DNA from 3 places in the Vibrio sp. QJM3NY_35 genome. Region 2 is predicted to be linked to each of the others. Evidence: predicted binding sites of a transcription regulator. Region 2 holds the regulator's gene; each other region holds the start of a gene.
The links. The regulator MetJ, encoded in region 2, represses methionine synthesis genes. The targets are predictions, from matches to a motif close to TTAGACNTNTANANGTCTAA.
Positions count from the first base shown of each region.

Region 1: a site for MetJ is predicted at 2,516-2,535, ahead of metE (5-methyltetrahydropteroyltriglutamate--homocysteine S-methyltransferase). Genes of this name have one in related genera too.
Region 3: a site for MetJ is predicted at 2,221-2,240, ahead of metA (homoserine O-succinyltransferase MetA). Genes of this name have one in related genera too.

Region 1 covers NZ_CM173507.1:2,129,677-2,133,946, forward strand. The annotation lists gene metE (5-methyltetrahydropteroyltriglutamate--homocysteine S-methyltransferase) at 1-2,326, opposite strand, end outside; gene AC3CH3_RS09600 (LysR substrate-binding domain-containing protein) at 2,607-3,518, shown strand; gene AC3CH3_RS09605 (DUF4250 domain-containing protein) at 3,658-3,858, opposite strand; gene AC3CH3_RS09610 (hypothetical protein) at 3,991-4,270, opposite strand, start outside.
Region 2 covers NZ_CM173507.1:3,122,637-3,126,906, reverse strand. The annotation lists gene AC3CH3_RS14205 (malic enzyme-like NAD(P)-binding protein) at 1-1,255, shown strand, start outside; gene metJ (met regulon transcriptional regulator MetJ) at 1,422-1,742, opposite strand; gene AC3CH3_RS14195 (O-succinylhomoserine (thiol)-lyase) at 1,951-3,132, shown strand; gene AC3CH3_RS14190 (bifunctional aspartate kinase/homoserine dehydrogenase II) at 3,135-4,270, shown strand, end outside.
Region 3 covers NZ_CM173507.1:1,541,622-1,545,891, reverse strand. The annotation lists gene AC3CH3_RS07030 (M20/M25/M40 family metallo-hydrolase) at 1-1,023, shown strand, start outside; gene AC3CH3_RS07025 (DUF3859 domain-containing protein) at 1,129-1,551, opposite strand; gene AC3CH3_RS07020 (ATP-binding protein) at 1,621-1,989, opposite strand; gene metA (homoserine O-succinyltransferase MetA) at 2,264-3,205, shown strand; gene pilW (type IV pilus biogenesis/stability protein PilW) at 3,374-4,141, shown strand; gene rlmF (23S rRNA (adenine(1618)-N(6))-methyltransferase RlmF) at 4,231-4,270, opposite strand, start outside.

The DNA.
Region 1 (4,270 bases), 990 kb from region 2:
TAGTCGCCGAAACTAAATTAGTCAGCGCCGCTTCCGTCTCTGCCCAATTACGCGTCTTCAGCCCGCAATCAGGGTTTGCCCACAAACGTTCTGCTGGAATTTTCTCTGCCGCTTTCTTAAGTAAATCAACAATCCACTCTTCTGAAGGAATGTTTGGTGAGTGAATATCGTAAACACCAGGTCCAATCGCATTCGGGTAGTTGAACTCTTCAAATGCTTTCAGCAGTTCCATGTTCGAGCGAGAAGTCTCAATAGTAATCACATCGGCATCTAGCGCGGCTACTGAATCAATGATCTCGTTGAACTCGCTGTAACACATATGGGTATGGATTTGAGTTTCAGGTTTCGCACTCGCCGCTGAGATCTTAAAGGCATCAACCGCCCACTCTAGGTATTCTGCGTGGTCGCGCTTTTTCAGTGGCAAACCTTCACGAATCGCTGGTTCATCGATTTGGATAATGTTGATGCCCGCGTCTTGCAAATCAGACACTTCATCTCGCAGAGCAAACGCCAGTTGATTAGTGATCTCTTTACGTGAGATGTCTTCACGTGGGAATGTCCAACATAAGATAGTGACTGGGCCTGTCAGCATCCCTTTCATCTGCTTCGAGGTCAGAGATTGGGCATAGGTCGACCATTCCACCGTCATTGGTTTTTCTCGTTCAATATCCGCGACCACAATCGCCGGCTTCACGCAGCGTGAGCCATAGCTTTGTACCCAACCAAACTTAGTGGTTTGAAAGCCTGCTAGGTTTTCTGCGAAGTACTCCACCATGTCGTTACGTTCAGCTTCGCCATGAACAAGCACATCCAAATCCAGTGCTTCTTGACGTTTAACGGCATCCGCAATATGGCCTTTCAATGCAGTGTTATATTCCGCTTCACTGAGTTTGCCAGTGCGGTAAGCGCTACGTTGAACACGGATCTCGCCTGTCTGTGGGAACGAACCAATGGTTGTAGTTGGCAGTAACGGTAAACCCAACACCTCAGACTGGTGCGCGGCACGTTCTGCGTATGGAGCAGTGCGCTCTGCTAGCGCTTTAGTAATCGTGCTAAGACGAGCTTGAACTTGCGGCTTGTTCACATGAGTCGCGCTCTTGCGTGCAACAATCGGTTGGCTGTAAGTCTCACACGCTAAAATGGCATTTTGGTCGCCGTCTAACGCCGCACCCAATAAGCTCACCTCTGTCACTTTCTGTTTTGCAAAGGCAAACCAACTCTTCACTTCTTCACTAAGCGTCTCTTCTAACTCAAGGTCAACCGGGCTATGCAGCAGTGAACATGAACTTGCGACCCATAGTTTATCGCCTAGCTTGTCTTTCACAGGTTGCAGCAACTCAAGCTGCGCGGCTAAGTCGGCTCGCCAAACATTGCGTCCATTGATTGCACCCGCAGAAAGCACCCAATCTTCAGGTAGCTTATTCACCACTTCATCGAGTTGCTGCGGTGCGGCAGCCAAGTCGATGTGTAAGCCGTTGACGGGCAGTTCTACAATTTTGTCTAACGTATCAGTCACAGAATCAAAGTACGTGGTAAGGAGTAGCTTCACATCACCTTGAATCACCTGATAAGCCAATTTGAATGAATCTGCCCACTTAGTTTCAAGTTCCAGAGAAAGGATAGGTTCATCGATTTGAACCCACTCAACACCCAACTTGGCCAGTTTTGCCAGAATTGCTTGGTAAGCGGTAAGCAAACGTGGGAGCAAGGTTAAACGGTCAAAGCCCTCTTCCACTTCTTTGCCGAGATATAAGTAAGACAGCGGGCCGAGAAGAACTGGCTTCACTTTATGCCCCGCTTTAATCGCTTCACTCACTTCGTCAAGCAGTTGTGGCCAGCTCACTTCAAAGGTGTCGTCTTTACTGAACTCAGGAACAATGTAGTGATAGTTAGTGTTGAACCACTTGGTCATGTCTGATGCTGCTGCACCATCTTTAGCGCTTTCAGAGCCGTGCTTAGCGCCACAACAAGTTGGCTGCCTTTGAGATTGTATTTGTGTTTGAGATTGACCGCGACCAACGCGGAACAAGGTATCTAAATCTGGGAAGGCTTTTTCATCTTCTGATCCACCAGCGTGACGCTTAGGTACATGGCCTAGAAGTAACGTCGTTGTTAGAACATGGTCGTACCATGCGAAGTCACCCGCAGTTGCAAAGCTTAGATTCGCGTCGGCTTGTACATTCCAGTTACGATTTCTCAATTCGCTGCCGAGCTGCTTGAGCTCAGATTGACCAATCTCGCCGCGCCAGTACTTCTCTAGTGTGAATTTAAGTTCGCGTTTTTCGCCGATACGTGGGTAGCCAAGAATATGCGTTGTTGTCGTCATGAGTCTGTTCCTTATTCGATAATTTTAATTTCCGGTCAGACTGCCTGTCATGGTTTTTACTTTTACAGAAAGGCGTCTGGATGGCTAAACTATCCACCTAATCTGAACGATGAACAACGTCCAAATATTCATCTTGTTTATTACAAATATTCATATTGAACAGACCGAAGATGAATAAAAAAAATCCATCTGGACATCTAGACGTTTACAAATGATAAAAAACCCCGTAGGGTGATTATTAAGAAATATTGAATTGGCTTAGGGAATATGAGGAATACTCATGATAGAGCTTAAACACCTTCGAACATTGACTACCTTAAGAGACAACGGCTCACTGACAGCGACTGCAACCTCTCTTCACCTGACTCAGTCGGCACTTTCACACCAATTGAAAGACCTAGAGGCACGTATTGGTGGTCAGCTTTTCCTGCGTAAAACTAGGCCAGTGAAATTCACCTCTGAGGGTGAGATCTTGCTTAAGCTCGCAGATGAGATACAGCCAAGAATCGCTAAAGCAGAGAATGAGTTGGCGAGCCTGAAAGAGGATGTGAATGGTCGATTGCACATGGCGATTGAGTGTCACTCATGCTTCCAATGGCTAATGCCCGCTTTGAAGGAATATCAAGTTGCATGGCCAAGCGTGACCCTAGATTTCTCGTCAGGTTTTGGTTTTGAACCGCTACCGGCATTAATGGCTGGTGAATTGGACTTGGTGATCACCTCAGATATACAGCCTCGTTCTGAAGTTCACTACGAACCGCTGTTCGATTTTGAGATGCGCCTTATCACCGCGATCAACTCGCCTTTGGCCGATAAAGCGAGCATTGATCCGCAAGATCTTAGCGATCTCACCATGCTCTCATATCCAGTTCAAAAACAGCGTTTAGACGTCGTGAAACACTTTTTGCAACCAGCAGGTGTGGAACCAAAGAAATGGAAACAAGCAGACAACACCTTGATGTTGGTGCAAATGGTATCAGCGGGTTTAGGTGTGGCGGCATTGCCAAACTGGGCGATCAGTGAGTTCTCAAGACAAGGTTTGATAGCCAGCAAGCCGTTAGGTAAAGGGCTTTCAAGAAGACTGTTTGCCGCAGTAAGAAACTCAGAAAAAGACAAACGTTACCTACAGGCTTTCTTTAGCACAGCAAGACAGCAGAGTAAGAGTCACTTAGATGGTATAGAGGTCGTTTAAGAGGTTCATTATTGGACTAGCTTAAGCCTGTATTAAATCGGATAGGCAAACGCCAGAAACAAAAAAAGTCACAGATAATCTGTGACTTTTTAGTTTCAGTACCGATGATTTTCGATATCTGTTAATTCGCGAAAATAGACTATCTTGGATAAGACTTAAACTGGTTAGTCAATGGGTCGTATTGATAGCCAAGCATATCCAGCTTACCCACGACACTTTCTATATCCATTTCATACATACTGATCAGCTCTTCAAAGCTATCGCACTCTAGGCGAAGTTTTTCATTCACGATTCCCAGCAAGATAATGCTATCGAAACCTTTGACGTTGCTTAAATCCATCTCGTACTCCTTACGAACACACCGACTAGAATTAAGTTTAGAACGCTTACCAACGCCATGCTAAAAAACTGATCACACTTCTTAAAGAGAATACGTGATTAATGAGCGTACGTAATTAATGAAAGTGCGCGATTAAAGTGCCCACACTGGCGTTAAACCCACAGCTGCCGCCAATAACATCAGTAACGAAATTGTCAGTTGCAGTTTTTCCGGGGTTTTAACGAACAATAAATGCCAACACCAAACCACGATAGCGGAGATTAACAAAGCAAAGCTGAACAGTAGCGTTGAAATCACAGGCTCTAATTGAGCTTCAGAAAGAGAATAAACACTCACGACTGTCGCCAAAACCACTAACATACCCGTCAGCACACCAACAACGGGCAGAACTCGGTGAAATGCCTGTAAGCGT
Region 2 (4,270 bases):
AGAATTATCACCTCAAGAACAATTCCGTCAGCAAGCTCTTGATTATCATGAGTTCCCGATTCCAGGCAAAATTGCCGTAGAACTGACGAAGCCTGCAAACTCTACAGAAGACCTAGCACTTGCATACAGCCCAGGCGTGGCTGAGCCTGTTCGCGAGATCGCACAGAACGTTGATAACGTCTATAAGTACACAGGTAAAGGCAACATGGTTGCTGTTATCTCTAACGGTACAGCGATTCTTGGCCTAGGTAACCTTGGTCCTATTGCTTCTAAACCAGTAATGGAAGGTAAAGCGCTCCTGTTTAAGCGTTTTGCTGGTTTAGATTCTATCGATATTGAAGTGAAACACCGCACAATCGATGAGTTCGTTGATACGGTTGCGAATATCGCAGATACATTCGGCGGTATTAACCTAGAAGACATCAAAGCACCAGACTGTTTTGAGATTGAACGTCGCCTGATTGAACGTTGTGATGTGCCGGTATTCCACGATGACCAACACGGTACAGCGATTGTAACGGCAGCGGGTATGCTGAACGCGATCGAGCTTCAAGGTAAGAAACTTGAAGAGTGTAAGATCGTTTGTTTAGGTGCTGGCGCAGCGGCGGTTGCTTGTATGGAACTACTGATTAAGTGTGGCGCTCAGCGTGAAAAAATCTACATGCTTGACCGTAAAGGTGTGATTCACACTCGTCGTGATGACCTAAATGAATACAAAGAGCTGTTCGCAAATAACACTGACAAGCGAACGCTTGAAGATGTTATCGAAGGCGCTGACCTATTCTTGGGTGTATCGGGTCCTAACCTACTGCCTGCTGAAGCACTAACGTTGATGGCTGATAAGCCTGTTGTGTTTGCATGTTCAAACCCAGATCCAGAGATCAAGCCTGAGCTTGCACACGAAGTTCGTTCTGACCTAATCATGGGTACAGGCCGCAGTGATTACCCTAACCAAGTAAACAACGTACTTTGTTTCCCATTCATTTTCCGTGGTGCACTAGACGTGCGTGCGAGCGAAATCAATGATGAAATGAAGCTAGCAGCGGTTAAAGCGATTCGTGAACTGGCGAAAGAAGAAGTTCCAGCTGAAGTACTAGCAGCTGCGGGCGAGACTGCACTGGAGTTCGGTAAGGGTTACATCATTCCTAAGCCAATGGACCCACGTCTACTTCCTCGCGTAGCACGAGCAGTTGCGGAAGCGGCTGTTGAATCTGGCGTAGCTCGTATCGAGATGCCTGCTAACTATATGGCTTAATAGCTGTTGCTCTATTGAGCCAAAAAGAATAATAAAAAACCGACTCATCTGGAGTCGGTTTTTTTATGTCTATCATTCACCGCGCAATCATAAAAAGCTATGCGCGATGTGATAAATAAGGTTCAGCTAGAGCGAATCAATAATGAAGGCAGTGACTGAGTTGTTTTTATTCTTCGTCAAACGCTTCGAACTCGATACCCATCTCTGTCATCAGCTTTTTCACTTCAGCAGGAATATCGTCTGGGCGGTCTTTACGAAGGTCTTCATCCGTTGGTAGTGGTTGGCCTGTGTACGCATGTAGAAAGGCTTCGCACAGTAGCTCACTGTTTGTTGCATGGCGTAGGTTATTAATCTGGCGGCGAGTACGCTCGTCAGTAAGAACCTTTAACACTTTTAGAGGGATAGAAACTGTAATTTTCTTTACTTGTTCGCTTTTCTTTCCATGCTCAGCATATGGGCTTATGTATTCACCATTCCAGTCGGCCATTGCGTACCTTCATCACTTTAGTTGTTAGAATAAATTAATAGTGGTGATTTTAGCGGGATTTACTGCCATAAGCAAAGACATATAGACGTCTAGAAGTGTTGACGTCTCACGTTTATGAAAGTAAAGTGAATAACATATATCTAACACAGCCGCAAAATGCCGACAAGCAGCTGTGATTCTCAGACGCAAAACTTGTAAGGAAGCACCTATGAGCAGCCGGAAGCCAGCAACAATCGCAGTACGTACTGGTATCGAGTCAGACACGCAATACCATGCCGTTGTCCCACCCATTTATCTTTCGACTAACTATGGGTTTCCCGCTTTTGGTGAAGTGCCAAAGTACGATTACACCCGTTCTGGTAACCCAAACCGCGGTTTATTAGAGACGGCACTGTTTGAGCTTGAATCAGGCAAAGGCGCGGTTGTGACTAACTGCGGTACTTCGGCGCTTAACTTATGGGTTTCGGCTTTCTTAGGCGGCGATGATCTTATTATTGCACCGCACGACTGCTACGGCGGTACGTACCGTCTGTTTAACACTCGCTCGCTAAAAGGTGACTTCAAAGTTCTGTTCGTTGATCAATCGGATCAAGCCGCGCTGGATGCGGCGATCGCGCTTAAGCCAAAGTTGATCTTAATCGAAACACCATCGAATCCACTGGTTCGTGTGGTTGATATTGCAGAAACTTGCCGTAAAGCGAAAGAGGTTGGTGCTCTGGTTGCTGTCGACAACACGTTTTTGACTCCTGTGTTCCAAAAGCCTTTAGAACTGGGTGCGGATTTTGTTATCCACTCAACCACTAAGTACATCAACGGACACTCGGACGTTATTGGTGGCGTTGTCGTCACGAAAACGGAAGAGCACGCTGAAGAGCTAGCATGGTGGGGCAACTGTATTGGTGCGACCGGCACACCATTTGATAGCTACATGACTCTACGTGGTATTCGTACGCTAGGTGCGCGTATGCGAGTTCACGAAGAAAGCTCACGTGAAATTCTGGCATCTCTGCAGCAACAAGATTTAGTAGGCACTATTTACCACCCAAGTCTTCCTGAACACCCAGGTCATGATATTGCGAAGAAACAGCAGTCTGGCTTTGGTTCAATGCTCAGCTTTGAGTTTTCGGGCTCATTCGAGGCGCTTAAATACTTTGTTGATAAGTTAGAGCTGTTTTCTTTGGCAGAATCATTGGGCGGCGTTGAAAGCCTGATTTGTCACCCTGCGTCTATGACTCACCGCGCGATGGGCGAAGAAGCATTAGCAGAAGCGGGTGTTTCTCAGCAACTACTGCGTCTATCTGTTGGCCTTGAAGATGCAGAAGACCTAATCGATGACCTCAAGCAAGCGTTTGAAAAGACACAGCGCTTTATCGCTGAAGGGGAGGGTTAATAATGGCAACCTTTCGCCAGCTACATAAATTTGGTGGCAGCAGTTTAGCGAATCCTGAATGTTACCAACGCGTGGTCAACATTCTTAGAGAATACTCATCAGCATCTGATTTGGTGGTGGTATCGGCAGCAGGCAAAACAACCAACCGTTTAATTGAATTTGTTGAAGCGCTCGACAAAGATGGTCGTATTGCCCATGAATGCCTACAAGCACTTCGTCAGTTCCAACTCGATCTGATTGAAGCACTGCTTGAGGGTGAATCAGCCGCACAACTTACTGCAACCATTCAACAAGAATTTACCGCTTTGGGTGAGCTAACGGCTCCCTTGAGCGAAGCACAAAAAGCAAAAGTGCTTGGACACGGTGAGGTTTGGTCTTCACGTCTACTCGCGGCTTTGTTGTGCCAACATGATTTACAAGCCGTTGCTCAAGATGCGCGTGCTTTTTTACGTGCAGAAGTGGGCGCTCAGCCTGAAGTCGACCGCGCACGTTCTTACCCTCTGATTAAAGAAGCTCTGGCGCAGCATGCACATTGCCGCGTGGTGATTACGGGCTTTATGGCTCAGAACTGCGAGGGTGAAACCGTACTGCTTGGTCGCAACGGTTCGGATTACTCAGCGACCGTGATTGGTGCTTTGGCTGAAGTTGAACGCGTGACGATTTGGAGTGATGTGGCGGGCGTTTACAGCGCTGACCCTCGTCTGGTTTCAGATGCGTGTCTATTGCCTCTACTTCGCCTTGATGAAGCCAGCGAATTGGCTCGTCTTGCCGCTCCAGTGCTTCACAGCCGAACACTACAGCCTGTGGCTCAAAGTGCTATGGATTTAAGCTTACGCTGCAGCTATCAGCCAGAAGCGGGCTCTACACAGATCGAGCGTGTATTGGCATCGGGTCGTGGCGCAAAAATTATTACCTCTTTGGATGAAGTGCTTATCGTGCAACTGACCTTTGGTCACGGCCATGATTTCGACCGTCTAGAGAGTGAAGTGCTTGAAGGGCTTAAGCGTGCTCAACTTGAGCCGCTTGCTTATGAGCTTGAACCGGATCAACACTGTTTGCGTCTTGCCTACACAGAAGAGATCGCTGGTGGTGCATTAGAATATCTCCAAGACCATGCGATTGAAGCTGAGATTAAGCT
Region 3 (4,270 bases), 1.6 Mb from region 2:
ATTGCTGAAGCGTTGGCTGAACAGCTAGGCGAACTAGGCTTTGACGTACATAAACTGGCTGTTCCAGAAGAAGTATCGAACGGTTTCAACATCTACGCGCGTTTAGATGGCACACTTCCAGGTAGCACAGTATTCAGCTGCCACATGGACACAGTAACCCCAGGTATCGGCATTGAGCCAATCATCGAAGACGGCATCATCCGCTCAAAAGGCAACACAATCCTAGGCGGTGACGATAAATCTGGTATTGCGGCTATCATGGAAGCGGTTCGCGTAATTCAAGCTGAAGGCCAAGCACACAAAACGATTGAAATCGCATTCACCGTATTCGAAGAAGGCGGTCTATTCGGTTCTTTGAACTTCGATATGTCTTACATCCAATCTGAGCACGCAATTGTACTAGATACAGGCGGCCCGATCGGCACTATCGTAAATGCAGCACCCGGCCAACAGAAAATCGTTGCGAAGATCAAAGGTCGCCCTGCTCACGCTGGTTTAGCACCAGAAGAAGGCATCAGCGCGATTCAAGTGGCAGCAGACGCTATCACTAAGATGAACCTGCTCCGTATCGATGAAGAAACAACAGCAAACGTGGGTATTGTTGAAGGCGGTCAAGCGACTAACATCGTAATGCCAGAGCTTAAAGTGGTTGCTGAAGCGCGTTCTCTAAACGGCGAAAAGCTAACGGCACAAGTTGAGCACATGATCTCGACTTTCGAAGAAAGTGCGAAGCAATTCGGTGCTGAAGTAGAAATCGAATCAACTCGTGCTTACGATGCGTTCGTTATTGCAGATGATCACCCGCATATTCTTTCGATCAAATCGGCATTCGAAAAGCTTGGCGTAACGGCTAACACTAAACGCACTGGCGGCGGTAGTGATGCAAACAACTTCAATGCGAAAGGTTTAACTACGGTTAACCTATCGACAGGTATGGCAAAAGTTCACACCACTGAAGAGTACATCGCAGTGAAAGACATGGTCGCTATCACTGAGTTTGTTGTGGCTTACGTAACACAATAATCTTACTTGTGAGCTAGATGGTGAAAGCCATTTAGCTCATATCAAAAAGCCGAGTCCACATGTGACTCGGCTTTTTTTTGCTTGAACTTAGCTGAAGGCTCGAGCCTAGAAACCCCTACGCTTCCAAAACTGTCCTTCATCTTTTGCTACTAGGTCAAACGTCTTGTCGGCAATGATGTTGCCTTTTAGTTCGACTGTCATGCGCCATTTACCGAGCTTGTTCGAGACAGGCGCCCAGATGGTGTCACCGAGGTAGAAATCCCAGTCGTTATTGCCAACGTATTCTTCACCATCGAACGGTTCAAGTACTTCGCCTTTGTCGGTGGTAATGTTCGGGTGGTAGATGCAGTAACGGATCTTTTCGCCTTTGGCTTTTTTGATATTCAGGATATAGCCAAACTCAACGTCAATTTCAGCATCAACCGTTGTGGTAAATTCTTTGATTTTTGGAAGATCTTTAGATTTAGAATCCCATGTGGAGTAGATACCATAAGAAGTCATGTCGACCACAACAGAGCGCTTTGCCATTTGAATCGTTACCTTGGAGTTGTTCTATTAATTTAATGCTATTTGCCGTTAAGTCACACATGTACGAGGCTATTCTTGCCAATCTTTCGCCATTCGCTTAATCACTGAAGGTTCAATGTCGTGAATAGTGCCATATTGCTCTCGGCACACTTCAATAACCAAGTCCGCTTTGTATTTAAGTGCAAGCTGGCGATAGGCTTTCATTTCCCACTGTTTGATGAAGGTATTTGAGACCACAACATCCAGACCTTGCTTCAAACCATTTTCAGCCGTGTTCTGACACCACTCATGAGCCTGCTGCAACTGCCTAGGATCGAAACGGTACTCACCTTGTTCATTCACATAATACATGTCCGCCTCGACATGCAATGCATCGTAGGTTTTCGCTTTTGTGGACTTACCCGAACCGGGCAGCCCTCGAATGAGTATTAACTTCATCAATCACTTTACAGGCTAATTTGAAAACATGAGTTTATCTTAATTAATAACGGGGTGCTCTGAAAACTGCTCCTATCCTACCCACTTATACAACTCTCCAAGCATTACCCGAATCGACAAACAACGTGATGATATGCCTTAAAAATCGATGTGTTGCTTCTGATAAAAAAACACAAATAATTTACAACTATCCATTTTGTATATCGACAAGCGTATTAAACTACTATAGATTTAGATGTATAGACGTCTACATATCTAGCTTAGGGAGAAAGCTTTGCCTATTCGCATTCCAGACCAATTGCCAGCGTCCGATGTTCTTCGTGAAGAAAACATCTTTGTTATGCCGCTATCAAGAGCATCGACACAGGAAATTCGTCCACTTCGAGTCTTGATCCTCAACCTAATGCCGAAGAAGATTGAAACTGAAACTCAATTCTTACGCCTACTATCGAACAGCCCATTGCAAGTGGATGTAGAGCTGTTACGCATTGATGATCGACCAAGTAAAAACACACCAACTGAACACTTAGATAACTTTTACCGCCAATTTGAGATGGTAAAAAACCGTAACTTTGATGGACTGATCATCACTGGTGCTCCGTTGGGCTTGGTTCAATTTGAAGATGTTATCTATTGGGATCACCTGAAAACCATCATGGAGTGGGCTAACAAGCACGTTACTTCAACTCTATACGTGTGTTGGGCGGCTCAGGCTGGCTTGAAATTACTGTATGATTTGCCAAAACGCACTCGTAAAGAAAAGCTGTCTGGTGTTTACAACCACGAGATACATAACCCATACCACCCTATTTTACGTGGCTTCGACGATACATTCTTAGCTCCGCACTCTCGCTATGCGGACTTCTCACCAGAGTATCTAGCAGAGCACACCGACCTTGATGTACTTGCGACTTCAGACGTGGCGGGTGTGTATCTGGCGGCAACCAAAGACAAGCGAAACGTGTTTGTAACAGGTCACCCTGAATACGATGCTCATACGCTTCACAACGAATACATTCGTGATTTGGGTGAAGGCATGGAGCCTGTGATTCCAATTAATTACTACCCAAACAACAATCCAGACAACAAACCGGTTGCAAGCTGGCGAAGCCATGGACACTTGCTGTTCTCAAATTGGCTAAACTACTGCGTTTACCAACAAACGCCTTACGATCTGGATCACTTCAGCGAAGACAACTTTACCAAAGACGATTAAGTTCTTTCTTCCGATTCAAAAACACATAAAGCCGTGTTCAGTATGTTGTTGATAAAACGACGAATTGGACGCGGTTTTTTATGGTGTGTGGGTCGCATTCCATAATAGATTTACCACTTTAATGGGTTTGATTTCATATGATGGGTTGGTGTTCATAAGGAGCTTCACATGCCTGCCAAGCCGTCATTCTCAAATCCGATTTCGTTATCCCGCCGCCTTTCGTTATCAAGTGTAGTACTACTCGCCTCGCTTTCCTTGGCCGGTTGCGTCTCTGTCACTGAAGGACCGCCAAAGATTGAAAGTGATCCTATCGCGATGTCTGAATCTCGAATCGAATTAGGTTTGGGCTATATGGGACAAGGCAACATGGTAAGAGCGCGTGAAAATCTTGAGCTCGCAATTAAACACGCACCTAACTACTACCGTGCTCGGCTTTCAATGGCGCATTACTACGAAAAAGTGGGCGAAGTAGACGAAGCGAGAACCACTTACCGCAAAGCTCTCAGTCTTGATTCAAGAAACGGTAATGTATTGAACAACTACGGTACCTTCTTGTGTAAACAAGGCGAATACGAACAAGCCGATAAGTACTTTAATCGTGCCATCGACCAACCCTACTACTACTTGGTGTCTGCAAGTTATGAAAACGCCGCATTTTGTGCATTTAAGGCTGGCAATACAGATCAAGCGAAGTACTACTTCAGCAGAGCGATTGACCACGATCCAAACCGCGTAAAATCGATACTACAATTATCAAAAATTGAAGTGAGTGACGCCGATTACAATGACGCTCGACTCCGTTTATTTAAATTCCACCAGCGTTATGGCTATCAAATTCCATCGCTTAAAATCTTGGTCGATCTCGAAAATAAAGCAGGCAACAAAGCTCTAGAGCAGAAATATCAGAGCAAGTTAGATGAGTTGCTTTCTGCTTAGCTTATATGCAAAACACAAAAAAACGGGCTTGTTGCGTTAACAACAAGCCCGTCCGTATTTCTGCTTAATATCTTAACTAAGTACAGCCGCTATTTAAGCGCAATCCACTCTTGTCTTTGCTCGTCGTCC